Regions from separate parts of the Thalassotalea ganghwensis genome, predicted to be linked through region 4. Evidence: predicted binding sites of a transcription regulator. Region 4 holds the regulator's gene; each other region holds the start of a gene.
The links. The regulator sigma-54, encoded in region 4, starts transcription at its own class of promoters, with help from an activator protein. The targets are predictions, from matches to a motif close to GTTGGCACGNNNNTNGNNT.
Positions count from the first base shown of each region.

Region 1: the regulator sigma-54 is predicted to act here: its motif matches at 1,822-1,840, upstream of flhA (flagellar biosynthesis protein FlhA).
Region 2: the regulator sigma-54 is predicted to act here: its motif matches at 2,518-2,536, upstream of ACSLUH_RS12605 (DUF3192 domain-containing protein).
Region 3: the regulator sigma-54 is predicted to act here: its motif matches at 3,325-3,343, upstream of glnA (glutamate--ammonia ligase).

Region 1 covers NZ_JBQRUM010000001.1:282,755-290,514, forward strand. The annotation lists gene fliR (flagellar biosynthetic protein FliR) at 1-599, shown strand, start outside; gene flhB (flagellar biosynthesis protein FlhB) at 599-1,729, shown strand; gene flhA (flagellar biosynthesis protein FlhA) at 1,879-3,981, shown strand; gene flhF (flagellar biosynthesis GTPase FlhF) at 4,022-5,464, shown strand; gene ACSLUH_RS01270 (MinD/ParA family ATP-binding protein) at 5,491-6,357, shown strand; gene ACSLUH_RS01275 (RNA polymerase sigma factor FliA) at 6,382-7,101, shown strand; gene cheY (chemotaxis response regulator CheY) at 7,147-7,530, shown strand; gene ACSLUH_RS01285 (protein phosphatase CheZ) at 7,557-7,760, shown strand, end outside.
Region 2 covers NZ_JBQRUM010000011.1:105,975-113,734, reverse strand. The annotation lists gene ACSLUH_RS12620 (tRNA-uridine aminocarboxypropyltransferase) at 1-381, opposite strand, end outside; gene rrtA (rhombosortase) at 483-1,091, shown strand; gene ACSLUH_RS12610 (GNAT family N-acetyltransferase) at 1,210-1,848, opposite strand; gene ACSLUH_RS12605 (DUF3192 domain-containing protein) at 2,092-2,472, opposite strand; gene ACSLUH_RS12600 (hypothetical protein) at 2,650-2,979, shown strand; gene syd (SecY-interacting protein) at 2,981-3,547, opposite strand; gene queF (NADPH-dependent 7-cyano-7-deazaguanine reductase QueF) at 3,600-4,445, shown strand; gene ACSLUH_RS12585 (GGDEF domain-containing protein) at 4,616-6,202, shown strand; gene ppnN (nucleotide 5'-monophosphate nucleosidase PpnN) at 6,228-7,574, shown strand; gene xni (flap endonuclease Xni) at 7,574-7,760, shown strand, end outside.
Region 3 covers NZ_JBQRUM010000025.1:18,352-26,111, forward strand. The annotation lists gene ACSLUH_RS18135 (DUF2959 domain-containing protein) at 1-395, shown strand, start outside; gene ACSLUH_RS18140 (hypothetical protein) at 564-731, opposite strand; gene ACSLUH_RS18145 (hypothetical protein) at 761-943, opposite strand; gene typA (translational GTPase TypA) at 1,282-3,102, opposite strand; gene glnA (glutamate--ammonia ligase) at 3,400-4,806, shown strand; gene ACSLUH_RS18160 (DUF4124 domain-containing protein) at 4,917-5,444, shown strand; gene glnL (nitrogen regulation protein NR(II)) at 5,521-6,612, shown strand; gene glnG (nitrogen regulation protein NR(I)) at 6,609-7,760, shown strand, end outside.
Region 4 covers NZ_JBQRUM010000030.1:9,762-17,521, reverse strand. The annotation lists gene mgtE (magnesium transporter) at 1-1,089, opposite strand, end outside; gene ACSLUH_RS18750 (HPr family phosphocarrier protein) at 1,283-1,558, opposite strand; gene rapZ (RNase adapter RapZ) at 1,585-2,439, opposite strand; gene ptsN (PTS IIA-like nitrogen regulatory protein PtsN) at 2,495-2,947, opposite strand; gene hpf (ribosome hibernation promoting factor) at 2,977-3,264, opposite strand; gene ACSLUH_RS18730 (RNA polymerase factor sigma-54) at 3,293-4,792, opposite strand; gene lptB (LPS export ABC transporter ATP-binding protein) at 4,852-5,583, opposite strand; gene lptA (lipopolysaccharide transport periplasmic protein LptA) at 5,587-6,102, opposite strand; gene lptC (LPS export ABC transporter periplasmic protein LptC) at 6,068-6,634, opposite strand; gene kdsC (3-deoxy-manno-octulosonate-8-phosphatase KdsC) at 6,631-7,179, opposite strand; gene ACSLUH_RS18705 (KpsF/GutQ family sugar-phosphate isomerase) at 7,176-7,760, opposite strand, start outside.

The sequences.
Region 1 (7,760 bases), on a different contig from region 4:
TTGCTGAGCTTTTTTCATTTGAGACGGTTTTGCTCGTGGCAGAACAAACTTTGATAGGTGTGATGATTGGCTTTGTCACCATTATGGTAGTGAACACCTTTACGCTAGCCGGTCAAATTATCGCGATGCAGTCAGGTTTAGGATTTGCCTCTTTAGTTGATCCTGGCAGTGGCATGAGTGTGCCAGCCGTAGGACAATTTTTCTTGATTTTAACCACATTATTGTTTTGGGGGCTTGATGGTCATCTAGCGTATCTAAATTTTGTCGTCGCAAGTTTCGTCACGCTACCAATACCGCTCGAAAGTTTTGAAACAGTGAAGTTTCTTCATCTTGTTGAATGGGGCAGTTGGATGTTTGCAACCGCACTATCATTGGCAATGGCTCCCCTCACCGCAATGCTGTTGATTAACTTCTCTTTTGGAATTATGACTCGCGCAGCGCCTCAACTTAATATCTTTGCGATAGGCTTCCCGATCACCATGTGTTCGGGTTTGATTATTATGTGGCTGACATTGGATAACTTTTTTATTCACTTTGAATCTCAATGGCAAAGAGCGTTAGACTTAAGCTGTTACTTGATTGATTGTCAGAGGTCATAATGGCTGAAAAAGACAGTGGTGAAAAAACCGAACAACCGACCGCGAAAAAGCTCGCAGATGCACGTAAGAAAGGACAAATTGCTCGTTCAAAAGACTTAGGTACATTATTTGTATTAGTTGGTAGTGCTGTAGCGCTGATGCTCGTGGGGAGTCGCTTAGTGGAAGGCTTAGCTGGTGTAATGAAACGCTTGTTTAGCGTTAGCCGGCGAGAGGCGATGGATATTCATGCGCTTTATCAAGTGGTTAGTGATAGCTTGTCATCATTGTTAGTACCTATCTTATGGATTTTTGTCATTATTATGATTGCTGCATTTATTGGCAATACCTTACTTGGTGGATTGAATTTTTCTTGGGAAGCGATGCAGCCCAAAGCGAGTAAACTCTCACCTTTAGCAGGTTTTAAACGAATGTTTGGTACCCAAGCTTGGGTGGAGTTGCTCAAATCCATTTTAAAGTTTTTCGTTGTTTGTATCGTGGCTTACCTTCTATTGGATAATTTATTTGCTGAAATTTTGGCATTAAGTATAGAAGCGATACCGAATAATTTTTCCCACTCTGTTGAAATGCTGCTTTGGATGTTTCTTGTTTTGGCGTGCTCATTAATTATTATTGTCATCATTGATGCGCCATACCAAAAATGGAATCACACTAAGCAGTTAATGATGACCAAGCAAGAAGTCAAAGACGAGAACAAAAACACTGAGGGTAGCCCAGAAATAAAGGGCCGTATACGACGCACCCAATATGAAATGTCGCAGCGTAGGATGATGTCAGAAGTGCCAAATTCTGATGTTGTTATTACCAATCCAACCCATTTTTCGGTTGCTTTAAAATATGATACCGATGGCACTGGCGCTCCTGTCGTTATTGCTAAGGGCATTGACCAGATGGCCATTCATATTCGCACCATTGCTAAAGAGCATGGCGTTGAAATTATTGCCTCGCCGGCACTTGCTCGCTCTCTCTATTACACCACGGAAGTAGACGATGAAATTCCTGAAGAGTTATTTGCTGCGGTTGCGCAAGTCTTAGCATTTGTTTTTCAACTTAATGAGCACAAAAAAGGTAAAGGAAAACGACCCAAGGCATTATCGGGCAATCTTCCTATTCCTGAAACATTTCGCTATTAAGTTTTTGCTAACGCGACTACTACTTTGCTAAACGGCCAAGTTTTGGCTGTTTTATTTTCCTGTTAGCGTACGTAAGTTACTGAGTTGCTCGTGTTGGTCTGGATATTGCTTTTGACGGATATGTGTCAAAAAACTAACGTGATGTAGTAATGCAACTAGCCGCTCGTTTTAATCAGCTAAAGCAAAAAAAGTTTAGTTACCTGTCAGGGGTAGGCACGCCATTATTGGTAATGGCAGCGCTTGGTATGGTGATTTTACCCTTGCCTGCTTTTTTATTGGATATTCTCTTCTCGTTCAATATTGCTTTGTCTTTGGTGGTATTGTTAATCACCGTCTACACCCTAAAACCTTTAGATTTTGGTTCGTTCCCCGCGGTGCTCTTAATCGCCACTATTTTACGGTTAGCGCTTAACGTCGCCAGTACTCGGGTAGTGTTGTTAGAAGGGCATGAAGGTCCTGATGCAGCAGGAAGAGTGATCGAAGCTTTTGGGTCTGTGGTTATTGGTGGTAATTATGCTGTTGGTTTAGTGGTGTTTTTGATCCTCATCATTATCAACTTTGTTGTTATCACCAAAGGTGCAGGCCGTATTTCAGAAGTAACAGCACGCTTTACCTTGGATGCTATGCCTGGTAAACAAATGGCGATTGATGCGGACCTTAATGCAGGTTTTATTACCGCAGAACAGGCTCGTGAACGTCGTGTCGAAGTCACCTCAGAAGCCGACTTTTATGGTTCAATGGATGGTGCTAGTAAGTTTGTTAAAGGTGATGCGATAGCGGGTATATTGATTTTATTTATCAATATTGTTGGTGGGCTTGTTATCGGCATGGTGCAGCACGACTTAACCTTTGATAGTGCGGTTGAAATCTATACATTATTAACTATTGGTGACGGTTTGGTTGCCCAAATTCCAGCATTGCTTTTATCTGTTGGTACCGCCATTGTTGTTACCCGTCAAAATACCACTCAGGACATGGGACAGCAAGTCTCAAATCAGCTCGGGCAAGAAAAATCGTTATATATTGCTGCTGGTGTGATGTTTGTCATGGGGATTGTCCCTGGTATGCCAAATTTAGCGTTCTTAATGTTCGCTGCTATCATTGCAGGTGGTGCTTATTGGAGCAGCAAACATAAATTGAACAAGGCACAGCAGCTGATTGAACAGCAACAAGCTGAAAAAGTAGAAACTGAGCAACAAGAATCTGAAGTAAAAGATTTAGGTTGGGAAGATGTTAACCATGTCGATATTATTGGTTTAGAAATCGGCTATCGCTTGATCCCATTAGTCGATAAAGGGCAAGGCGGTGAATTATTAAATCGAATTAAAGGGGTTCGTAAGAAGCTGTCGCAAGAGTTTGGTTTTCTCGTACCTGCGGTGCACATTCGAGATAACCTAGATCTTGATCCCAATAGCTATCAGATTTCATTGATGGGGGTGACTATTGGTCAAGCAGAAATACGTCATGATCATGATTTGGCGATTAATCCAGGTCAAGTGTATGGCAAACTTGATGGCGTTGAAACCAAAGACCCGGCATTTGGCTTAGATGCGGTGTGGATCACCCAAAATCAAAGAGAGCAAGCTCAATCGCTTGGCTACACTGTTGTTGATTCAGCGACTGTCCTTGCAACTCATCTAAGCCAAGTATTAACCAATAATGCCTCACAATTGCTCGGTCATGAAGAGGTACAAAACTTACTGGATAAATTGGCGAAACATTATCCGAAATTGGTTGAAGGCTTAATTCCTGATGTCTTGACACTCGGAACTGTCGTGAAAGTACTACAGAACTTGATGAATGAGGGGGTTCCAGTTAGAGACATGCGCAGTATTGTTCAGACTTTAGTTGAGTACGGTCCAAAGAGTCAAGATCCCGAAGTATTAACTGCGGCAGTGCGGATCACATTACGCAAGTTTATTATTCAAGAGCTTGTTGGACCTGAGCTTGAAGTACCTGTCATAACATTGTCGCCAGAACTGGAACAGATGTTGCATCAGTCAATGCAGATGGCAGGAGATGATGGCGCGGGGATTGAGCCAGGTCTTGCAGAACGTATCCAGCAATCATTAACTGAGGGTGCGCAACAGCAAGAAATGGCGGGTGAAACTCCAATTCTATTAACTTCTGGAATGTTAAGATCAGTCATGGCCAAGTTTGTTAAATATACCATTCCGGGACTTCGAGTGATTTCTTATCAAGAAATTCCGGATGATAAGCAAATTAAGATTGTTAGCTCAATTGGTCAATAAAGGTGTTGTTCAGCAGTAAGGGCTGTGTAGGAGTTTTTCTATGAAAATTAAACGTTTTGTCGCCAAGGATATGAGAACCGCATTACTCGAAATTAAAGAAGAGTTAGGGCCAGACGCGGTGATCATGTCGAATAAAAAAACTGCTGATGGTGTTGAGTTAATGGCTGCTGTAGATTACTTGCAATCAGCAGAAAGTAACAACGAACAAGCTACGCCGCAGCGCTCTCGAGAAGTCACCAGTAATCGTTCTTCACAAGAACTTGATGAGCTTTCAAGCGACGTAGTTTCATTAAGCTCTGCCTCAAAAGTAACTGCGTCCTCACAGCCACCTGCTGATAGCCTAGCAGCTTTGTTAAAGCGTCAAGCTCAGCAAGACAAGCCACAAGAGCGCAAGTCAAATGAAAGTGATTTAGAACGTCAATTGAAAAGCTTCACCGATAGGTTAGAGCGCAATGCTCAGCATGACACTGCGATAAATTCACAAACGGCTGAAATATTAACTAAAGCACCTGAAGAGCATCGGGCGGCTGCGGCGAATAACGCCAATACAGTTAAAAACGATGATTTAGAACAAATGCGTCAAGAAATGCACAGTATTCGTCAATTGCTTGAACATCAAGTGTCTGGGCTCATGTGGCAAGATATGGCGCAAAAAGATCCACTAAAAGCGGTGTTGGTTAATCGCCTTATGTCGATAGGTATCACTGAACAATTTGCTGAGCAGGTTGCACGCTTTATTCCTCACTCGGTTAATGAAGATCAGGCTTGGCAGCACGCCAAAAAATTATTAACACAACAATTAAACACTACCAGTAATGATATTATTCATCGTGGTGGCGTGGTTGCTTTAGTCGGTCCTACGGGGGTTGGTAAAACAACGACGATTGCTAAGTTAGCAGCACGCTTTGCACAAATTCACGGTAGCGATAACGTGGTAATGATTTCTACGGATAGTTATCGAATTGGTGGATTTGAGCAGTTGTCCACGTATGGAAAAATTATCGGTTGTCAGGTGAAAATGGCCAAAGATAGCAATGCACTTGATGGTTTACTTCATGAATTTTCAAATAAAAAACTCGTGTTAATAGATACTGCCGGCATGGGGCAGAGAGATATGCGTTTGGCGGAGCACCTAGCGACTTTAGTCGGCAACTCTCGAGTGAATATTCGTAATTACTTAGTGTTGGCTGCCAATGCACAACAACGAGTCATGCAAGAAAATGTTCAACGTTTTAAGAAAATACCACTTGCAGGCTGCATCTTTACTAAACTCGACGAGAGTTTAAGTGTTGGCGAAATTATCGATACAGCTATTCAAAATAACTTACCTATCGGTTATCTTACAGACGGTCAGCGTGTGCCAGAAGATATTAAAGTTGCAAATGCTGAAAAGTTGGTTACTCTTGCAGAACGAATGGCTGAAAAATATCATAGCCGACACATTTCACGTCCAATGTCAATGACTTCTGCAGCAATTGTGTAATACTGATAACAAGAGAAAAAATTTAGATGATAGACCAAGCGAGTGGCTTACGAAAAATGCAAGATGCTAATCAAGGTTCTGTAAAACATAATAATCAAGTTAAAGTCATTGCGGTTTCAGGGGGAAAAGGAGGCGTTGGTAAAACCAATGTTTCGCTTAATACATCAATTGCACTAGCGCAATTAGGTAAACGCGTATTGGTTTTGGATGCCGATTTAGGGCTAGCCAATTGTGATGTCATGTTAGGCTTAAGAGTTCAGCGTAACTTATCACATGTGTTATCGGGTGAGTGTGAATTAGACGATATTATTATTGAAGGCCCAGCGGGAATAAAAATTATTCCCGCAACGTCAGGTACTCAATCGATGGTTGATTTAACCCATTCTGAACATGCAGGGTTGATTCGAGCCTTCAGTGATATGAAAACCGAATTTGATGTCTTAATCGTTGATACTGCAGCAGGCATTTCAGATATGGTGTTGAGTTTCGCACGAGCAGCACAAGATGTTTTATTAGTAGTTTGTGATGAACCAACATCAATTACCGATTGTTATGCGTTAATGAAATTATTAAGCCGAGACCACGATATATTCAAGTTTAAAGTGGTTGCTAATATGGTAAGAAGCCCAAAAGAAGGGCAACAGCTGTTTGGCAAGTTATCGACAGTAAGTGAGCGATTTCTTGATGTCGCACTGGAGTTGGTTGGTGTGATCCCATATGACGATAATATTCGAAAGTCAGTACGCAAGCAGCAAGCGATTGTTGAAGCGTTTCCTGATTCACCGGCCTCAAAAGCATTTAAATTATTGGCCAGTAAAGTGGCAAAATGGCCGATTCCACATCAAGCTTCTGGGCACTTAGAGTTTTTCATTGAGCAGTTGCTAGAGAATTAATCCGTTAATAGGTGGTGGGCGAACGTGGTCAAAAACAATGCTTACAGCGAACACATCAATAAAACGAGCTTAATTGAGCAACATACGGTTTTGGTCAAACGCATTGCTTATCATCTGCTGGCTCGCCTTCCTTCAAGTGTTATCGTGGATGACTTAATCCAATCAGGCATGATCGGACTTTTAGAAGCTGCCAATAATTTTGATCATAGCAAAGGGGCAAGTTTCGAAACCTTTGCCGGTATTCGCATTCGTGGTGCCATGCTTGACGAAATACGCCGTGGTGATTGGACTCCCCGCTCGGTCCATAAAAATAGTCGTATGGTCAGTGAAGCAATAAAAGCATTAGAGGCAGAGCTTGGTAGAGATGTTACTGATATTGAAGTTGCTGAAAAACTTGATATTTCGCTAAATGAGTACCATCATATTCTTAATGAAGTTAGTACGGGTAAAATTATAGGAATCGAAGACCTTGGTGTAAGTGAAGATGCGATAGTTCAGTTAGAGGATGATAATAATCATGATCCATATCAAAACATTGAACAGGTTGTCTTTAAAAAATCGCTAAGTGAATGTATTTCTACTTTACCCGAACGAGAAGCTTTAGTACTGTCATTGTATTATGATGAAGAGTTGAACTTGCGTGAAATAGGACAAGTTCTTGATGTTAGCGAGTCAAGGGTTAGCCAAATTCACAGTCAAGCATTACATCGCTTAAAAGCACGTATGCAATCTTGGCAAAGTTGATTACAATATATTATAGAATTAAGAACTATATCCCCGGAGGGTGCCTTGGATAAAAATATGAAAGTACTTGTTGTTGATGATTTTTCAACAATGAGACGTATCGTGAAAAATTTGTTGCGTGACTTAGGTTTTACCAATATCTCAGAGGCTGACGATGGTAGTACTGCTTTACCAATGCTTCAAGGTGGTGATTTTGACTTTGTCGTGACTGATTGGAACATGCCAGGAATGCAAGGGATTGATTTATTAAAGGCGATAAGAGCTGATGCTAATTTGGCTCACATTCCTGTGTTGATGGTTACCGCTGAAGCCAAAAAAGAGCAAATTGTTATGGCAGCGCAAGCAGGTGTGAACGGGTATATTGTTAAACCATTTACTGCTGCGACATTGAAGACTAAGCTCGACAAGATATTTGAACGCTTAGGTTAATTCCATTTGTTACCTAAGGACGTTGAATGAGTAAAAGTAAGACTGCCCATGTTTCGTTGGAACAGGCTAAATTACTAGTCGAGTATCTTGAGACTGGCGAGCAAGATAAAGCAGATAAATTAATTGCTGAAATTCAAAACCCAATTAACTCTGAGTTATTCGCTGAAATAGGCAAGTTAACGCGCCAACTTCATGACTCCTTGATGAATTTTCAGCTCGATTCAAGGTTG
Region 2 (7,760 bases), on a different contig from region 4:
TTGATATATTTTATAAGCTTTACGCCACGTACCATCTAAAACAATTAAGCAATCAGGTTTCTTGTTCGCTTCAATAATAACCTTAGTATCATTAACATCATCAAATACCACACAGTTGCTATCTGATGGATACAATAATACTGGCCAACTAAACTTGTCTAGCAAAGACTTCACATCGTCTCTTGATGAAAAATCTTCACCAACGAAAACATGTACATTATTCAATGAACCGCTTAGCATAGGAACCGTAGCTTTGTGATTTTTCACTTCGCTTGGATGTTGTAATACAATCAACGTCGTTTGATTATCAATTGTCACCATAAATTGGCAAATACATGTAACCGTGGGACGTAAACAAGATGTACAATAAGCTCTTGCCATCAACCTTGACTCAATGAAGTAACCGATAACGCTATTTTACGTTGTTCAGACGTTATTTTCAGTAGGTATTACGAATAAAATTCTAGGGTTTATCACTTGCTATGTTCAAATTCTCTTCTCTACCAACTCAGCCAATACACTTATTAGGCCCTTTGACATTAATCGCTTTAAGTATTGTGTTATCGTTTTTGAACTTTAATATCGAATCGTCATTGGCCTACCAATCCTTTGCAGTTGAGCAAGGCCAAATTTGGCGGATTATCACTGGACATTTGCTCCATACCAACGAATTCCACTTATTATTGAATATCGTTGCGGTTGTATTACTTTGGTCACTTCACGGCCAATACTTTACACTATTATCATACATAATTGTGCTGTTCGTCCTTGCTTTAGGTACGAGCTTTGGCCTGTATATCAGCTCTCCGACAATGGATACCTATGTAGGACTTTCCGGCATTTTGCATGGCTTATTTATTCTCGGTGCTATTGAAGATATAAAAGCACAAGAAAAAACGGGTTATCTTCTTCTGTTGGGTGTGGTAGTAAAATTAGTCCATGAACAATTTTATGGAGCGAGCAGTGATATCGAGGCCCTGATAGGTGCTAATGTAGCGATCGATGCCCATTTATATGGAGCCCTTGCGGCAATATGTATCGTTATCTTCCAGTACGTTGTAGTTAACGATAAAACAAATCATCGTGTCTAGGGGCTAATAACCTAGGTTTATTTTTTCTGCAATTGGCTATTCTTGATACTGGCAATGCTAGTATTAAAATAGCCATCGTCCCTTTTGTTAAGGTCTTGGGGCTGAGGCCAAAATGACGTTATTCTCGGTAATGAACCATCAATGATCCTGAAACTTTCCCTACGGTCACCTGCTTAATTAATTCGTAGCCGACATCAGTAAAAAACTCTTGATACTTTGATGTCGTTGCATACACTGCTACACCTTCGCTGTCAGGGTGATCGTTAAGTAATGTATTCACAGCTGCCATTAGGTAATGTCCAAAGCCATGATGTTGATGTAAAGGGTGTATTGCAATAAAAGAGAGCATATGAAACTTTTTCATAGGTACTGAAGCGAGAACGATATCTTCTTTTTCAATCATTTGCTTGGTGCCAAAGTACCCAGCACCGAGCAGCATCTTTAAACGCCAATGCCAAAAACGCCCAGAGCCAACCCCTTCATCAGGTTTATTCAAACAGGCCACACCAACCATGGTTTCTCCCAAATACAACCCCACAATAGGTTGCTTTGCTTGCCAGAATGCACTTAACTCTTCCCTTATCGAGGTTCTTAATCTTTGCTCATAATCAGCGCTATCACCGTTAAATATCTCCAGAAAAACAGGATCATCATGATACGCTTGATACAATAGTGATGCCGCCACTTTTAAGTCTTCTGCAACCAAATAAGCAGCCCTGATTTCAACTTCCGTTTGCTGTTCTAACTGTTCATTCATACTGTTGTAACCCTGATAAGATTATTTATTATTATCTCGCTACCATAGCAGGTAAATTAAAATAAGATCAAATTTTAAACACTCACTGCGATTTGATTACATCAATTAGCAAATGGATTATGATGCTAATAAAACTAATCGTAAGATATCTCACTACCCAGACGCATCAGTTCAAAGCCTAAAAGTAAAAAGGCATTAAAAACTGAATTTTTAATGCCTTAAAATAAATTGGTTTCTAATCGATTAGTTATTATACCTTTCGAAATCTGCACCATTACCGGTAGAGACTAAGCTGCCATCAACAAACTTAAGATAAGTACATTCATCTTTTGTCGTTAGGCCATCTTTATGAACGCGATGCGTGCGATAATAAAGTACTTGTACTGTTTTATCATCATGAGTATAAGACTCTGTAAAATCAGCAATGCCTAGCTTTGCTTTTACATCAACAATACTTGACTGTAATGGTGTTTTGGCAATTGCCTTGCGGTTATCATACTCTCTATCATCAAAATCAGAACTCATCACACGAGCATCACCGTCACCATCTACAGCAATAACACAGCCGGTTAAAGAAACGGTTAATGGTAAGATTAAACCTAATGCAATCAATGACTTTTTCATAAAATATTCCTTTGGTTTCATTAATATGTTGTTATGGCAGACATTCAGCAAACAATGAGCCAACATTGTAACATGCTGTTTTTTATAAAAATAACCACTATCACACTAAAATTAATAACGACAGCGGTAACTTTTTTCGCTAAAATATGGTCAATTCCACTTGCGATTATTTTTAATATGACTATTTCTGAAGAAATTTTATGCATTGCCAACCAACTGGCAAATCAAGGTAAAAAGCCAACTGTCGCCCTTATAAAACCAAAATTATCACAACCTGTGCCGTTACCAAGCATAGTGTCGGCATTAAAGACGTGGACTCATCAACCAGAAAGGACAGCTATCTCCCCTCTCAATAAACTAGCCAATATAAGCGCAAGCAACAATAATAACGACATGACTCAAGACATTAATGATGCTATTGAACGGGCTTTACAGCCATTGAAAGCTCAAATTACTGCCTTAGAAAAAGAAGTAACTGAGCTTAAGCAAAAGCTAAACGAGAAATAAGTTATTCTTTGCTAACTAGAGGGGTAAGTGTATCAAAAAATTGTGCTAGAGAATCAGCCAAGCGCTTGTGCGGTTTGCAACCAACGCGTTCTACCCAAACAGAACCATCTTGATTATTAATCGATAAAAAATACTCATCTTGATCAGTCACGGCAAAAAATACCGTAATATCTTGTTTAAGCTTTTTTTTCATCAAAATATGACCAACAATATTTTCTTGCAGTCGTAAAAAGTCCTGCTGACTCCATGGAAATAACAAAGACAAATGTCCTTCGCTGCATACTGCAGCCATGTTATCACCATATATTGTTGTAAAATAACTGACGATGTCAGGGTGAATAGCTAATTCTAGTGCTTGCTCTATATTGCTGAAGGTAAGACTATCCTCAATCTTTTCAGGTTTCCAAGTAATTAAATCTTCATTTAACGGTTGCTTGGTACAAGGCGAAGGCCATTCGCTGTCATGTTCAGTAACAGGTAAGTGTTCAAATTCATCCATAAACGCTTGGACATATCGCTCAGAAAATTCAAGAACCTTCTGTGATAATTTCGTGTTCAACAATATCATCTCCAACCAAAATACTTTAAAATAGTCGCTTTTACTACGCATGCTAAATGTTATGAGCCAATACAGCAACGATTCAATTTTAAAAAGCCTGACCTTAGGAAAAGCAACTGAGTATAGCGATCAGTATGATGCCTCTTTGTTGCAAGCGGTTCCAAGGAGTTTAAACCGCCAACAGTTGAGTATTAGTGAAAATAGTTTGCCTTTTACCGGTGAAGATGTTTGGTATGGTTACGAATTGTCTTGGCTGAATAATAAAGGAAAACCGGTTGTTGCTTTGGCAGAATTTCGTTTCCCTTGTCAGTCAGAAAATATTGTCGAATCTAAATCGTTTAAGCTTTATTTAAACAGTTTTAATCAAAGTTCCTTTGACTCCTGGCAAATCGTCAAGGAAACCCTCATTAATGATTTGAGCGCGCTGACTAAAAGTACCGTGCAGGTAACCTTATTTCCAGTCGATGATTGTCCTGCGTTATTATTTGCTAAGAGCGATTATCAATTACTGGATGATTTAGATATTACCGTTGATAATTATGAGCTCAACCCAGCTTTATTAAATACGGCTAGTGATAATGAAATGGTCGAAGAAAAATTAGTTAGCCATCTTTTAAAGTCTAACTGCCTTATTACCAATCAACCGGATTGGGCCTCTATCTACATTAGTTATGTCGGGCAAAAAATAAACCACGAAGCCTTATTGCAATATCTCGTTTCTTTTCGTCAACACAATGAATTTCACGAGCAATGCGTCGAACGTATTTTCTGCGATATTAGCAAGCATTGTCAGCCAAAAAATCTTACGGTATATGCACGTTATACTCGTCGAGGTGGCTTAGATATAAATCCATTTCGTTCGACACAAGAGATGAAAGCGCCAAATTGTAGGACGCTTCGTCAATAATTATTACATTTAATTTGCGATTACGGCGCTGTAGTAAGTAAATTTTTTAATGATTTTATTTTATCTGGCGTATACTATGAGTACCTATACTGTTTTTCTTTATGGCATTTATTCATAATTTTCTTTTTTCATAACAATGCTGTAAATATTTTCAAAGGAATTGTTGTTAGATGAGTCAACCGACTGCAGCAGACAGAGAGTTAATCTCATTAAAGCGAAAGTTAGATACTGCGTTGACGGCGCAATCCGAACTCGAAAATAATTTAAAAATTCAGTCAACTACCCTTATCCAGCTAATTAGCAAACTGTCTCTTGCAGCAAAAGGCATAGATTTAGTTTTAGATAATAAACTCGCGCAATTACGCAAAAAATTAGGTCAATTTAACGATTGGAGTGAGATTGAAGATATTGTAATAGAAGTATCTCAGCTTCTGCAAAAGCACTCGATAAAGAATGACAACAATATCAAAATTTTGCATGAAAAATTCCATCAAGCTGCTTTAACACTTCAAAAAATAAGCGGTTTACCAGCCAACCTTAAAAAACAATTGCGTCAATTAATTAATGAAAGTAATGAACACAAAGATTCTGTTGTTCAATATGTTCCTGCGCTTAATCAACTGATTGAATGTTATCAATTTGCAATTGAAATAAAAGATGCTGCCCCCATTGGTGGTTTACTCAATCAACAAACAAGTAAAACCTCGCAAAAATCAGGCATTGATAAAACCATTATTGAGCGCTTTTCATCTTTTATTTCTAACTTGGTTGTCTCAACGAAGTATAAACCAGCATTAAATAAAATCCGTGCTGACCTTTGTCAGGAAATAACACAAAAAGATCTGCTCGAAGATTTCCTCGAAGTATTTGATATTATCAATAAAGATCTCATTCAAGAACGCTCTACTGCAAAAGTGTTTCTTTCAACGTTAAGTGAAACCTTATCTACCGTTCAACAAGCCGTGCAAAGCACGATACATAGTAACGACGAAGCCAAAGCTAAGCATGACTCACTAACGAAGAAGCTTCAGCAAAAAATTGTTGATATGGCCAAAGGGCTTGATCAAGCAAATTCTCTTGCTGACATAAAATTAGATATTAACGATAAATTAAGTCAGATAGCTGGCGCTCTAGAAGAAAAAACAACTTTTGAGGTAATGCAACTGAGTGATATGTCGATCAAGCTCAATGATATGCAACAAAAAGTCAGGCATTTAGAGCAACAAAGTAAAGCGTTTGAAAAACAAGTACAAGAACAACAAGCAAGAAGCTATCAAGACGCGCTAACCAAATTGGGTAATAGAGCCGCTTTTGATGATTACTTTGCCAAGAAAATGGTTCGCTTCCATCATACGCCGTTTGATTTGGCACTTGTCGTTATCGATCTCGATAACTTTAAACGAATCAATGACACCTATGGTCACACTGCTGGCGATAAAACCCTTCAAGTTATCGCCAACACACTTGCCAAAGAGTTTACTCAAAATGAATTTGTCGGTCGCTATGGAGGTGAAGAATTCGTGCTCATTTTCTCCAACCACGATCAGGAGCAACTAGTTAAGAAGCTCAATGCGATTCGTTTGAAAGTAGCTAAACTACCTTTTAAATTCAAAAACAATAAAGTCAGTATTACACTGTCCATTGGCGCGACACATGTCAAACAGGAAGATAATGTCCATATCGCCTTTGAACGAGCAGATACAGCTTTATATCAAGCGAAGAAAAACGGAAAAAATCAGGTCATATACGCTTCCTAGTTTGTCGTCGTAAAGGAGTTGCATTATGAAGTATCAATTAAACCCTGTTGGCAAAATGAATCTACTATCTCCTTTAGAGGTAGAAAATTTACAACAGTCGGCAAGTAGTCAATTATATCAATTGTATCGTAACTGCTCTTTAGCAGTACTAAATTCTGGTAGTCATACCGACGATGCAGAAATCATTTATCAGCAGTATAAAGACTTTAACATTCAAGTATTAAGACGAGAGCGAGGCGTAAAAATCGCCCTTGAGAATCCTCCACAACATGCTTTTGTCGATGGAAAAATCATTCGTGGTATACAAGAGCATCTATCTGCGGTTCTACGCGACATTCTCTTTGTTAATGGTCGCTATGGGCAAGATAGTTCGGCTAAAACCATTACCCATAATACATTTGATATTCTTAGAAATGCAGGCGTCATCATTCCAGAAAGTGAACCTAATTTGGTCACTTGTTGGGGAGGCCACTCTATTGGAGAGAATGAGTATAAATATACTAAAGAGGTTGGTTACCAACTAGGGTTAAGATCCTTCAACATTTGCACTGGTTGTGGACCTGGCGCGATGAAAGGCCCGATGAAAGGTGCAACAATAGGTCATGCTAAACAACGACTGAGTAACGGTCGTTATATTGGTTTGACCGAACCGAGTATTATCGCAGCTGAGCCCCCTAATCCGATAGTTAATGAACTGGTCATCATGCCAGATATTGAAAAGCGCCTTGAGGCATTTGTTCGTATTTCCCATGGTATTATCATCTTTCCAGGTGGAGCAGGAACCGCTGAAGAGTTATTGTATATACTCGGGATCATGCTTCATCCGAAAAATCAGGCACAAAAGCTACCCATAATTTTAACTGGACCTAAGCAGAGTGAAGAATATTTTAAACAAATAGATCAGTTTGTCGGTGAAACCCTTGGTGAGAAAGCGCAAAGCTTGTACCAAATCATTATTGATGATGCTGCTAAAGTTGCTAAAACTATGGTTGATGGACTGCAACAGGTGTTAACCTATCGCAAGCAAATTGGAGACGCTTATCACTTTAATTGGTCATTGGTTATTGAACCCGACTTTCAGCAGCCATTTGAACCTAGCCATAAAAACATGTCAGAAACCGAGATCAGTTACGATCTTGATACCGCAACATTAGCTGCCAATTTAAGGCGAATTTTTTCAGGAATTGTTGCAGGTAATGTTAAATCAGTGGGCATTAAAGCGATACGCGAGCACGGTCCTTTCAAAATAACCGGTGATCAAAGAATTATGTCGTTGATGGACACGTTATTAAAATCATTTGTTGAGCAGCAACGTATGAAATTACCAGGCTCAGAATACACCCCTTGTTATCAAGTAATACGGGACCATTGATGTCAGTACACTTAGTTTTAATTGATGCACTCAACTTAATTCGTAGAATTTATGCCGTTCAAGAAAGGCCTTTTTTGCTTAACGAAGAGTTATCAGAAAACACTAAGAAACAAGTTATCTTCAACACGATTAGCGCCTGTGAAAAAGCATTAAATAATATTTTAGAGCTACACCAACCGACACATG
Region 3 (7,760 bases), on a different contig from region 4:
ATGAAGCCAGTGAAAAAGCGGCAAATGATGTCTCTAATCGAATCGACGCCATAGAGGATGTAGCCCAAGCACTGTTCGATGAATGGCAAAGTGAAATTGAGCAATACGCAAGTGCAACCTTAAAACGTCAAAGTCAAAGTAAACTTCGTGAGACGCAGATAAATTATCAAACGGTCATTAAAGCGTTGCGTAAAGCTGAGAGTAAAATGCCCCCAGTTCTCACAGCATTAAAAGATAATATGCTTTTTCTAAAGCACAATTTGAATGCTCAAGCAATTGGGGCGATTAAAGGAGAGTATCACTCTATCAAGAGAGATATAGACGTTTTAATCAAAGAAATGAACAGCGCTATTAATCGCTCGCAATCGTTTATTGACACCCTTAAAGAGTCGTAAGACTTGTAATAAAAATCAATATGTGCGTAATTATTTAGCTAACGTTGCGCACAGTTGCGATGACGTTTTCCAGATTTGAGCGAGTAAAACACCATAACATTATCGTTAAAGTCAAGATATCTCTCTGAGTTACTTGTGATGACAAAAGCTTAAAAAGTACTTATCAATCTATAATTTAGTAAAGTTTACCGCTGTTTCAAAATGAGGGGATTCGTCGTGAAGGTGATTGATCACAGCGAGTAGCTCTGACAACTCTTTAATTTGCTCAGGTCCTGCACTTCCTTGTTCAAATAACTCGCTTAGCTGTCTAAGTTTTGCTAATTGTTCAGGTGACATCTTTATTCCTTTTAATGTTCAGGCGCTTTTTAGTTGAGCGCTACTTTTCGCACATTACGTTGACGGTTAACGCGTGGCGTTAAGTCTCGCCCATCATCAATATATTCTTGATATAATTGGCTCAATTCCTTTTGCTCGCCATTACTGGCTTTATTCGACATCATTTTTTCGAATAAATCATTTAAGCGCTTTACTTTCAATTGTTCCATCATCTACGCCCTATCGTTAAACACTATCACGCCTCGCACTAAACACAAGTGTCAGCACAACAAAGTCTAGCAATTGTCCTAAAAAGTGCTAGTTAATCAATGCAACTAAATATTGAAGGCTAAATCACCACAAACGAAAGGTGAAGTAAAAGCTTTTAAAAAACAATAGATTGAAGGGGTCTACTTAGAACACAGGTGAATATTAATTGTTTTTCACTGACAAATAGTTAAGACATGTCTTACAAAAAAATGTGGTAGATGGACTTATGCAATTTTAAATTGCATAAAAAAACCGTATTCGCTATACACGAATACGGCTTTACCTGTGCTTTTAATCAAGGTTATTTTTTAGCACTGCGGCTTTCACGTTTCCTATCAGACTCTTTTAACCATTTCTTACGAATACGAATATTCTCCGGCGTCACCTCAACAAGTTCATCGTCATCAATAAACTCTAAAGCTTGTTCCAGTGTCATCAGTACTGGTGGCGTTAACACTTGTGCTTCATCAGTTCCTGATGCACGAACGTTGGTTAACTGCTTGCCTTTAAGCGCATTTACCGTTAAATCGTTATCACGACTATGGATACCAATAACCATACCTTCATATACTTCAACGCCATGACCAATCATTAGGCGACCACGTTCTTGCAAGTTAAACAACGCATTGGTTAATGCTTTACCTGTAGCATTGGCGATCATGACACCATTTAAGCGCTGCCCAATCTCACCACCTTTATGAGGACCATATTGCAAGAAGGTGTGATAAATAAGGCCTGAGCCAGATGTCAATGTCATAAACTCGGTTTGAAAACCTATTAAGCCACGACTTGGCATAATAAAGTCCATACGAATACGTCCCTTACCATCTGGTGCCATGTCGGTAAGCTCGGCTTTTCTTAAACCCATTTTTTCCATGATTGAACCTTGATGTTGTTCTTCAACATCAATGGTTACCGTTTCATAAGGCTCTTCAATTTGACCATCAACTTCACGCATAATGACTTCTGGACGTGATACCGCTAATTCATAACCTTCACGGCGCATATTTTCGATTAAGATGCCTAAATGTAATTCACCACGACCTGATACTTTAAACTTATCAGGGTCATCAAGTTGCTCAACACGCAATGCTACGTTATGAACTAATTCTTTATCCAAACGATCTTTAATATTTCTTGATGTAACAAACTTACCTTCTTTACCTGCAAACGGAGAGGTGTTTACTTGAAAGGTCATGGTTACCGTTGGTTCATCAACAGAAAGCGGAGGTAGTGGAGCAACTTCACTAGGGCAGCAAATAGTGTCGGAAATCTTTAATTCACCTAACCCAGTAATGGCAATAATATCGCCAGCTTCAGCTTTATCAGTTTCATGACGTTCTAAACCTAGATAGCCAAACACTTTGCCAACTTTACCGTTGTGAATTTTTCCTGCCGCAGTCTGAACCGTTACTTGTTGGTTAGGTTTAACAGAACCACGAGTAATACGCCCGACACCGATAACACCAAGGTATGAGCTGTAGTCTAATTGAGAGATCTGCATTTGAAATGCACCATCAGGGTCTGCATCTGGCGCTGGCACTTGATCAACGATCGTTTGAAAAAGTGGTGTCATATCGGTTCCGACTTCGCCTTCTTCCAATGATGCCCAACCATTAATCGCTGAAGCGTAAACGACTTGGAAATCTAGCTGTTCATCAGTAGCACCTAAGTTATCAAATAAATCAAAAACTTGGTCCATTACCCATTCAGGACGAGCGCCTGGCTTATCGATCTTATTGATAACAACAATGGGCTTTAAACCTTGAGCAAAAGCTTTTTGCGTTACAAAACGCGTTTGAGGCATTGGACCTTCTTGTGCATCAACAATCAAAAGCACTGAATCAACCATTGACATAACGCGTTCAACTTCTCCACCAAAGTCAGCGTGACCAGGAGTGTCCACAATATTTACACGATATTCGTTCCAGTTAATCGCAGTGTTTTTTGCCAATATTGTAATACCACGTTCTTTTTCGATATCGTTAGAATCCATCACTCGTTCTTCGAGATCAGTTCTTGCATCAAGCGTACCTGATTGGGCTAACAATTTATCAACTAGGGTAGTTTTACCATGGTCAACGTGGGCAATAATGGCGATATTACGTAATTTATCTAACACGGGCTTTTGCTCATAGGGCTATAATTGGGCGCGAATTATACAGGAGTATGCTAAACAAATATAGTGACATTTTAGTGCTATGCTTGTTAGGCATTAGAGCAGAAATGCCCAAATTTTTGTCATTGAAGTATTTTTGCACCAAAATGATCCGCATATGTTTTATTTTGGTGCAAACTAATATCTTTGATGTTGTGCAAAGCCGCAGTTTACCGCGATTAAACTGTTGGCACAGTTTTAGCTAATAAGCGGGTAATACTTTATACCCGGTTTAAGATTTAACCCAAGTGGAGAGACATCATGTCACAAGCTGTATTAGATTTAATTAAAGAAAACGATGTAAAGTTCGTTGACTTACGTTTTACAGACTCTAAAGGTAAAGAACAACACGTTTCTTTGCCTCATCATCAAATCAATGAAGATTTTTTCGAAGAAGGAAAAATGTTCGACGGTTCATCTATTGCAGGTTGGAAAGGAATTAACGAATCAGATATGGTGTTAATGCCGGACGCATCTACCGCAGTGTTAGACCCATTTACAGAAGAAGTTACGCTAAACATCCGTTGTGATATTTTAGAGCCTTCAACGATGCAAGGCTATAGCCGCGATCCTCGCTCTGTGGCGCACAGAGCTGAAGAATATATGCGCTCTACTGGTATCGCTGATACTGTGTTATTTGGTCCAGAGCCAGAGTTCTTCTTATTTGATGATGTTCGTTTCCATACCGATATGAGCGGCTCTTTTTATAAAATCGATGATAAAGAAGCTAAATGGAACTCAGGTACAGAATATGAAGATGGTAATACCGGACACCGCCCTGGCGTAAAAGGCGGTTACTTTCCAGTAGCACCAGTTGATTCATCACAAGACTTACGTTCGGCAATGTGTTTGGTAATGGAAGAAATGGGCTTAGTTGTTGAAGCACATCATCACGAAGTTGCTACCGCAGGTCAAAACGAAATCGCTTGTCGCTTCAATACAATGGTTAAGAAAGCTGACGAAGTACAAATTTATAAATATGTAGTTCATAACGTCGCTCATGCTTATGGTAAAACTGCTACCTTCATGCCTAAGCCTCTAGTCGGCGATAATGGTACTGGTATGCACTGTCACCAATCTTTAGCAAAAGATGGCGTAAACTTATTCTCTGGCGATAAGTACGGCGGACTATCTGAAACTGCACTTTACTACATCGGTGGTATCATCAAGCATGCTAAAGCGTTAAATGCTTTTACCAATGCATCAACTAACTCATACAAGCGTTTAGTTCCAGGTTTTGAAGCACCAGTAATGTTAGCGTATTCTGCTCGTAACCGCAGTGCATCAATCCGAATTCCAATTGTACCTACGCCAAAAGCTACACGTATCGAAGTACGCTTCCCTGATCCAACAGCAAACCCTTACTTAGCTTTCTCAGCAATGCTAATGGCAGGCCTAGATGGTATCAAAAATAAGATCCACCCTGGCGACGCTATGGATAAAGACTTATATGACTTACCAGCGGAAGAAGCAATGGCAATTCCTCAAGTTGCCGCTTCACTTGAAGAAGCATTAAATGCACTTGAAGCAGATAAAGAGTTCTTGATGGCTGGCGGTGTTATGGATGCTGACATGATCGATGCATACATCGAAATAAAACGTGCTGAAGTTGAAAGGTTAAACATGACAACTCACCCTGTAGAGTTCGATATGTACTACAGCGTATAATGATTTAAGCGCTAATCTATTAAAAAAGCTCACTTTATGTGAGCTTTTTTGTGGCTAAAATAGTCTTTTTTAGATAGATTAGTACTACATCAAGTTTTAGGATCAGGTACTTGGCTAAATTCACCACATACATTTGCGCATTTTTAGTCACATTGTTCTGTGTAGACGCTTTAGCTGGCTCTACAAAGATCTATGTATGGCGCAACGCTGATGGTGTTCTAGTTTATTCAGATAGCCCTAAACCTGGCGCTGAAGAGGTTGAAGTAGCTGATCCTAATACGGCAAACTCATCCATAGATACCTCTGTCCTTGACATCAATCCGCAAGAAGTTGAAGAAACCTACGAAGTAGAAATAACTCAACCAGCGAATAACGATACGATACGAGATAATACCGGCTCAGTCTTTGTGTCCGGGCGTATTAAACCTATCTTCAAACGTGGTCTTTCAATTGTCTTACATCTTGACGGCCAACCCTACGAAAAACCTCAAACACATTCAATGTTCGTGCTGCGCAATGTTGATCGTGGTGAACATCAAATAAAAATGGATTTAATTGACGATAAAGGCAAGGTAATTGCATCGTCGGAGACAATCACATTTTATATGCACCGAGCATCAGTAAATAAAGCAAACTAAACAAAGTAGGTGATTTAAACACCGGTTCATACTACACTGTACTTTGCGGTGCACCATATTGGTGCAGAGAGGTTATATGACGAATTCAAATGCAACAGCCAGATTGAAACGCTTAGAATATCAACAAAAAATTCCAAGCCAGTTAGTCACAGCTGTCATTGTACTTGATCAACAGTTAACCATACAGTATGCCAACCCTGCAGCTGAAGCATTATTTGTTCGAAGCTTTAACAAGCTATACGCTCAGCCGTTGAATGACGTCATATTAAATTCCCCAATAAGAATAGAGCGCCTTCAACAGTTATTAACCTCTGGTCAGGAGTTTAGCGATAGCGATGTGGTGTTAGAGCTCTTTATCGATTATTTTATCACTGTTGAACTAACCGCTTCTTCAGTTGAATTTGATAGCAAACCGCATATATTAATAGAGCTAAAGCAAATTGATCAGCAAAAGCAAATAAGTACCGAAGCTTTTCAACATCAACAATGGGAATCAGCACGGGATCTTATTCGTGGCTTAGCGCATGAAATAAAAAACCCCTTAGGAGGTCTTAGAGGTGCAGCTCAGCTATTAAATAATGAACTAACCGAAGAGCAACAAGAATATACTGCACTCATCATCGAGCAAGCGGATCGCTTGAGAAATTTAGTTGACCGCCTTTTAGGCCCCAATCAATTGCCTAATATGTCCAAGCAAAATATTCATTTTGTTTTGGAAAAGATCTACCAACTTGTCAATCTAAATCATGATAACGATATTAATATCATACGAGATTACGACCCTTCAATTCCCAGTCTGATTTTTGATGAAGAAAAACTACAACAAGCCTTACTCAACATTGTAAACAATGCAGCGCAAGTGCTTGGCGGTTCTGGTCAAATTATTTTAAAAACTCGCGCTGCAAGCAATAAGACTATTAATGGTAAAAGAATAAAACTTTGTGCTCAAATTAGTGTTATAGACAACGGACCAGGCGTGCCAGATAACCTTAAAGATACGTTATTCTACCCAATGGTTTCTGGTCGCTCTAATGGCACAGGACTTGGTTTATCGATATCTCAAACCTTAATAAATCAACACAATGGCAAGCTCTATTGTTCTAGTGAACCGGGCCATACGGAGTTTACGATTTTATTACCGATTAATAATGACGAGAAAGCCTTATGAATACAGAACAAGTTTGGGTAGTAGACGATGATAGTTCGATCAGATGGGTATTGGAAAAAGCCCTTTCTAAAGCAAATATCTCATGTGCAACATTTGATAGTGCTGAAAACATGCTTATCGCATTAGAACATGAACAACCTGAGATCATTATATCGGATATTAGAATGCCTAACGTCGATGGCATGACATTATTATCGAGTATCAATCAACAGTACCCTCATATTCCCGTAATTATAATGACAGCGCATTCTGATCTAGACAGCGCTGTAAATGCCTACCAAGGCGGTGCATTTGAGTATTTACCGAAGCCATTTGATATTGATGAAGCGCTAGCGCTAACCAAAAGAGCGCTAACTCATGCTCGAGAAAACAGTGCTAAAGCAAAACAAAATTCAACCAAGGAATCTTCTGTTGGTATCATTGGCGAAGCTCCTGCAATGCAGGAAGTTTTTCGTGCGATTGGCAGATTATCACGCTCAAGTATCAGTGTTCTAATAAATGGAGAATCTGGTACGGGTAAAGAATTGGTTGCCCATGCACTTCATATGCATAGCCCTAGAGCAAAGGCCCCGTTTATACCATTGAATATGGCTGCTATTCCTAAAGACTTAATCGAATCTGAGTTATTTGGCCATGAGAAGGGAGCATTTACCGGCGCTAATTCCGTACGTCATGGTAGATTTGAACAAGCGCATAACGGTACACTTTTTCTTGATGAAATTGGTGATATGCCGCTTGATATCCAAACCAGATTGCTTCGAGTTCTAGCCGATGGTCAGTTTTATCGGGTTGGCGGACATTCACCGATCCAAGTTGACGTACGAATCATCGCTGCAACTCATCAAAACCTTGAAGATAGAGTAAAAGCAGGGGAATTTCGAGAAGACCTTTTTCATCGTCTTAATGTCATTCGTATTCATTTACCCAGTTTAAAAGAGCGTAAAGAAGATATAAAACAGCTCTCAGAGCACTTTCTTAAACTGGCAGCCAATGAATTAGCTGTTGAGCCAAAAACGTTGCACAAAAGCACCTTGAAATTCTTAGAACATTACCATTGGCCAGGTAATGTTAGGCAACTGGAAAATATTTGTCGCTTTCTTACCGTGATGGCCAGTGGTAAAGAAATTATTGTCGATGATTTGCCTGCA
Region 4 (7,760 bases):
GAGTTCTTTATAAAGTAGCGCTTTAGCGTTACTTTCTCCAACGTGACCAAGTGCGATACCGCGGATGACAAGCGTAAGCGTTTGATTGCCTGCGACACCACCCATACTTGGTACTAGCGTATTTAAAATCGCTAATATCGCGAGCTGACTTAAGATATCTTCAAACATTGAAGAAACGGCTACAGCTAATAACGCTGTGATCAGGTTAACCCCCAACCAAATTGAACGCTGTTGCGTACTTTTTACTACTGGTGCAAAAGTATCTGCTTCATCATCTAAACCCGCCATACTAAGCATTGAGTGTTCTGCTTCTTCCCTGATAACATCGATTATGTCATCAATGGTAATACGACCTAAAAGATGGCGCTCTTTGTCAATAACGGGTGCTGAAAACCAATCGTATCGTTCAAAAAGTTGAGCAACTTCACTTTCTGGTGTATCGGCATACACGGCTTCTATTTCTTCGTCTATTAAGCTTGATACGATCACTTCAGGTTTCGCTGTGACAATGGCAGCGAGAGAAACAGAACCGATAAAATGATTTTGACGATCGACAACATAAAATGAATCCGTGGATTCGGGGAGTTCGCCTTTAAGGCGTAAATAACGTAAAACAACATCGACAGTAACATCGGGGCGCAGGGTGATGGTATCGGTGTTCATGATACCACCAGCAGTGTCTTCTTCATAAGATAGCGCCGTTTCTACACGACCTCTATCTTGAGAGTCCATTGACGCTAATACTTCATTATAAACCGTATCAGGCAGTGTTCTAAGAACTTCTGCTAAGTCATCGATATCCATTCCTTCGGCCACTGCCGCGAGCTTCTCCGGTTGGATATTTTTTAAGATGCCTTTACGTACTTCTTCATTAAGCTCTTCGAGAACTTCACCGTGGTGATCGGGATCAATGAGCTGCCAGAGAATGGTACGGCTTTTTGAGGGCGTAGATTCAAGTATTAATGCAAGATCATACGCCGGCATGTTTTGCAGTAATTTTCGCACATAAACAAACATCCCGCTGCCAAGTGCTTCATTAACTTGCTGCAGGGTTTTATGGCTATTTTCTTGTTCTAACGCTTCCGGCATATTGCTACCTTGTGCCGTTATTGATTGAAAACTATTTTACTGGTGAATTTAGCGTCACATCTCAGACTTAGTTATTGTTTTGCTTTTGAAGACTGGTTTTTTTGTAAACGCTGACGGTAAGTGTATCTTATAATTGTTTTTTTTTCAGCAAAATTTATCAAGGACGTAATTGGGGGTTAAGGAAAAAAGTGCTTTACTCGGCTTCATTGAATTTATCATTAAACAACTGGCAGACCTCCTTTAGGGCAATTTCTGCATCATCGCCTTCGGTGATCACCTTGACCACCTTTCCTTTACTACCCGCTAGTAACATTAAGCCCATGATACTGCTAGCATCAACGCTTTTGTCATCTAGCGCTACGGTAATGGTTGCACTAAATTTTTGACTAAGTTGTGCGAGTTTGGTTGCGGCTCGAGCATGTAAGCCAAGTTTATTGGTGATTTTTAGGTCTCTTTCAAAACGTGTCATGTGCTTTTTACTGATACTTTATTAAATTAAGTCGATGATTTATCGATATCTCGGTGTCGTGATTGCACGTCTTGGCGCTCTTTTCTTAAATTGTTAGCAAGAAGCTCAGCGATATAAACAGAGCGGTGCTTGCCTCCAGTGCAACCAATTGCAATGGTAATATAGCTACGATTATTTCGCTCAAGGTGCGGTAGCCAAGTCATAAAAAAGCTATTAATTTGCCAGATAAACTTAGTCACGATTGGTTGAGCACCTAAAAAATCTTTCACGGGTTGGTCTAAACCGGTATAGCTTTTTAGTTCTTTTTCCCAAAATGGGTTTGGTAAAAATCGCGCATCGAAAACATAGTCAGCATCCTGTGGTACACCATGTTTAAAGCCAAATGACTCAAATACAACCACCATCTTGCCGGTCTTTTTGCCAAGAATGCGCTCCCTGATAAGATCTGCAAGCTGATGAGGGGTTAGTTGACTGGTATTGATATATAAATGAGCACGACTAGAAATTGGTTCTAACAACTTTTTTTCTAAACTTAACGCTTGATCAAGTGCGATGTTTTGCTTAATCAAAGGGTGTAAACGACGGGTTTCACTGAAGCGCTTTATAAGGTCAGAGTCATCTGCGTCTAAATAGAGGATGTTGAGTTCAACAGTTGTTGGTAAGTAGTCAAGTATCTCTGAAACGTCGTTTGGATCATCAGGTAAATTTCGAACATCGAGACTGACTGCAACGGTTTCGTAATCGTTGATAACCGTATGTGTTAAAGCAGGTAAAAGGTTTACCGGAATGTTGTCGACACAATAATAGCCTAAATCTTCAAGAATTCTTAACGCGACACTTTTACCTGAGCCGGAGCGACCACTTACGATGGTTAACTTCATGAATATGCCTTATAAAAAAGCTGAGGGCGATAGTAACATGGTTTATTTGCCTAACTTAGCTGGCTTGCTGAATAAGTGCAAACATTTCTTCAGATGTTGTACTTTTTCTTAATTCTTTGCAGAATTGTTTATCACTAAAAAGTTGAGCAATACTTTGTAGCGTACTTAGATGTGCTTGGCACTCTTGTTCGGGAACAAATAATGCGACAAAGATGTCTACGGGGCGATTATCAATAGCGTCAAAGTCAATCGGCTGTTCACTGGTTGCTAAGACAACGATCGCTTGCTCTGTATCTGTTAGGCGACCGTGCGGAATTGCGATACCTCCACCGATGCCAGTTGAGCCCATTTTCTCTCGAGCAATTAAACTTGCCAATAAATCATAAGTGGAAAATTGTTTGAGATGTTCAGAGGCTTTTTCACTGAGTAGTTCTAAAATCTTCTTTTTGCTAGAAGCGTGGACTGCACATAGTGTGCAGTCCAGCGATAGCATTTCAAGTAACTTCATAATGCGGGTACGCGGCTAACTTAATAGCGTTAATGTTGGTTAATTTTGCCTTTGTATTTTAATATTTGACGATCAAGTTTGTCGACTAAGCTGTCAATTGAAGCATACATATCACCATTTTCGGCTTTTGCATGCACTTCGGTGCCATTTAAGTGGACGGTTGCTTCTGCAATTTGGTTAATTTTTTCAACAGTTAGTACCACATAAACGTTGTTGATATGGTCAAAATGTCGCTCTAGTTTTGCGAATTTAGTATTAACGCTATCTCTTAAAGAATCTGTAATTTCAACATGGTGACCAGAAAGATTAATTTGCATGGGCTTAAATCCTTATTGTTATGTTTACTTAAAGCAAACTTTTACGTTGATTTGACGGAGGGATAGATAATGATTCGCGATATTTTGCAATGGTTCTGCGTGCGACATTAATACCTTGCTCCGCCAATAATTCAGCCATTTTGCTATCACTGAGTGGCTTAGAAGGTAATTCAGCAGCGACCAGCTTTTTAATTAAAGCTCGAATAGCCGTTGATGAACATTCTCCACCATTTTCAGTACTAACATGACTTGAGAAGAAGAATTTTAATTCAAATATACCGCGTGGTGTATGCATGTATTTTTGCGTGGTTACACGAGAAATTGTTGATTCATGCATGTCGACCGCTTCAGCGATATCATTTAAAACCATAGGGCGCATAGCCTCTGGGCCGTGTTCAAAAAAGCCCTGTTGTCGTTGAACTATGCAATTAGACACTTTTAAAAGAGTTTCGTTTCGACTTTCTAAACTTTTTATAAACCACTTTGCTTCTTGCAGATTGGAACGAATAAATTGACTGTCGGCTGAAGACTTCATCGAGCGAGCCATAGAAGCATAATGTTGATTTACGGAAAGTTTAGGTGCGGTATCTGGATTAAGTTCAACGACCCAACGGCCATTCTTTTTTTCAACCGATACATCGGGAATGACGTATTGATCATCACTTTTTATTACCGAGTCTCCCGGTCGTGGATCAAGCGATTGAATGAGACGAATGACTTCTCTTAGTTGATCTTCTTTTAAACGGGTTTTACGCATTAGTTGACGATAATCACGATTACCCAGTAAATCGATATAATCTTTAACGACTATTTTACTTTCTTTTAGCCAAGGCGTTTGTGCGTCAAACTGATTTAATTGAATTAATAAACATTCGGCTATACTGCGCGCACCGACACCTACGGGATCAAACATATTGATGCGTTTTAGTACCGCCTCAACTTCGTCAAGCTCAACATCATCTATACCAATACTCTCTAAAATATCTTCTGCGCTAACCGTTAAATAACCAGCATCATCAATGGCATCGATTATTGCGGTTGCAATGGCGCGATCGGTTTCAGTAAAAGGGGTTAAGTCCATTTGCCAGCGTAAATGATCTTGAATCGAGTCTATGGTTTCGCCTTGATAAGTGTAATCTTCACTCACACTGCCTATACCACTGCTTGATACGCCAGCACTGAAGCTTTCATCCCATGTGGTATCGATATTAAGCTCTTCCGGGATATCGGTTTTATCCATCGCTTCAGTGGTTGAAATTTCATCGATGGTTGGCGAAGAGTCTTCACTACCATCGCTAGTTTTGGATTCTGAACTTGTCGCTGAAAAACCTTCTTCTAGGTGATCTTTTTCGTTCTCTTGATTGTTATTATTTGATTCATCAATTTCTAAAAGCGGATTACTTTCTAAGGCCTCTTGAATTTCTTGTTGAAGGTCTAATGTTGACAACTGCAACAGCTTAATTGCTTGCTGCAACTGCGGAGTCATTGTCAATTGTTGTCCAATACGGAGCTGTAAACTAGGGCGCATTTACTTCCTTCGGTTCCTATAATTATTATTGACGTTCATTTTACTCTGGTTAATAGATACTATAACGTAAATTGTTCACCAAGATATACATCTCTTACTATCTGATTAGCAAGAATTTCTTGAGAATTTCCTTCCGCAATTAACTCACCATGACTCACGATATAGGCATGTTCACAAACATCTAACGTTTCTCGTACATTATGGTCTGTGATTAAAATACCAATTCCTCGTTGCTTTAAGTGTAGAATAATTTTTTTTATATCACCTACAGAAATTGGGTCAACACCAGCAAACGGTTCATCTAACAAGATAAATTTAGGGTCTGCAGCTAGCGCCCGAGCAATTTCAACACGGCGCCGCTCACCACCAGATAAGCTCATCCCTAAATTATCTTTAATATGACCAATATTAAACTCTTCTAATAAATGCTCAAGCTTATCTTGACGTTCAATGTCGGAAATATCTTTGCGAGTTTGTAGAATCGCCATAATATTATCAGTGACACTGAGCTTTCTAAAAATAGAAGCTTCTTGAGGCAGATACCCAATTCCTTGACGAGCACGTTCATGCATTGGAAGCAGGGAGATATCATGCTGGTTGAGCTCAATTGTGCCATCATCGTGGGGTACTAAGCCAACAATCATATAGAATGAGGTGGTTTTACCAGCACCGTTAGGGCCAAGTAGACCGACAATTTGCCCTTCTTTAACCATCAAGCTAACGTCTTTAACAACTCGACGTCCCTTGTATGATTTTGCTAAATTTTTTGCACAGAGAATTGCGTTGTCCATAGGCTATTTTTTATCAAGTTCTTTGGGTTGTAATACGGTTTTAACGCGATCATTCGCTTCACTGTCAGCACTAACCTGTTCAGTGACAAAGTTGTAGGTGATAATACTGCCGCTGACTTTACTACCTTCCTGTCTTAATTCAGCATCACCTGAAATCACGACGATATTTTCTGAAGGTTGATACTTTATTTCGTTAGCTTGTAAATAGATTGGCGTGCCATCTTCAAGCTTTTGCTCAAATGTGGCTGGCTTGCCTTTCGCCAAGTACGTTTTTTCGCCAGTGGTGTTGTCAGTAATGACTTGAACTAAATCCGCTTTGATTTGCAATGAGCCTTGGCTAATAACCACATTATCAATATAACTAAATACTTTATTTTTTAAATCTGCTGCTTGCCTAGAGGCATCAATACTTATCTCTTGCTTTAAATCTAATTCTGCCGCATTAACGGAAGCGAAAATGCTCGAGCCGATAAGCAAAAGTGTGTTAAGGGTGATTCGTTTTGAAAATGGTTTGTACATGCTCTGTCAACGTCATTTGTTTAGTGTTTAAGTCTACGATCAATCCTGAGCCATACATAGTAAAATCTTTTCCTTCAATTACGATGGTTTGCTCAGTACTAATGATATTGGTATTTAAATCAAGCTCTAAATAGCGTCCATGTATTTTGTTTATCAAACTTTCTGCGTCCGTTGATAATAATGTCACTCGATTTTCTAACCTGACTCGGTTGTTACTGTATAGAGTGCCTTCATTGGCTTTAAGTTTCCACGGAGAGGGATTATTTTTGCCATAGAGGGTATATTGTGGAAACTCAAAGTGGGTAACGGCAAGCTCGGAATAATGTTCCATACGTTGAGCATCAATAATATAAGAAAGCTCACCCTTTGCGTTGTAAATATTACTATTAAGTGATTCAGCGATAAAATCAGGTGTTAAATCGTCACTAATAATTTGTGGATCTTGGTTAGCGTCCTGTCGCCATTCAAGATAGAAGTATATCGAGGAGGCGGCAATGAAAAAACTGAGTAATAGTCCGGTAGTGCGGGTCATATACTAGCACCAGAAGCCAATTGAAGAGTATTTTGACATTGCATAATAATGTCACAGGTCTCTCGAACCGCTCCAAAGCCCCCCCGAATTGTGGTTCTATAATCTGAAATAGCCAAAATTTGAGGATGGGCATCATTGACCGCTATCGCCAGACCAACATATTTCATGCAGTCATAATCAGGCATGTCGTCGCCGATATAAGCAACTTGATCAGGTGAAAGGTTTAAGCCTTCTATGATATTTTTTAAGGCGGGTAGTTTGTTTTCTTCACCTTGAACAATATGTTTGACATTTAATGCTTGCATACGCTTTTCAACGATCATTGAACGACGACCCGTAATTACGGCAACATCTACTCCGTTAGCGCCGAGCGCTTTAATGCCAAAGCCATCTTTAGTATGAAATGCTTTGAGCTCTTCGCCGTCATTACCTAAATAAATTCGCCCATCAGAAAAGACACCATCAACATCACAGACAAACAACTTTATCTTTTTGCATTTTCTCACCAGATCTTCATCGATATCGCCATACCAGGTTTGCATCACAATACTCCTGATTTTAGTAAGTCGTGCATGTTCATTGCACCGATAGGAACATTGTCTTCGTCGACAACAATTAAGCCATTGATTTTCTTCTCTTCCATAATTTGCAGCGCTTGGGCTGCTAACATTTCTTTATTCGCGACTTTAGGATTGCGCGTCATCACTGATTGGATTGTATCTTGATGGATGTCGATTTTAGCGTCCAAAATACGTCGTAAATCACCGTCTGTAAACAGGCCTATTAATGCGCCTTGTTCATTGACAACAGCGGTCATTCCCAGCCCTTTAAGTGACATTTCAACCAAGGCGTCTTTGATTTTTGCTTGGCTACCCACAACCGGTAAACGTTCACCTTGATGCATGATATCAGCTAAGCGCAACAATAATCTCTTACCTAAACTACCGCCTGGATGAGACAATGCAAAATCATCAGCGGTGAACCCTCGAGCATGGAGCAGACTAACCGCAATAGCATCCCCCATTACTAAAGTCGCTGTAGTACTTGATGTTGGTGCGAGACCAAGCGGACAAGCTTCGCGTGACACCTTGATACAAATATGGTTATCGGCAAGTGTTGCTAATGT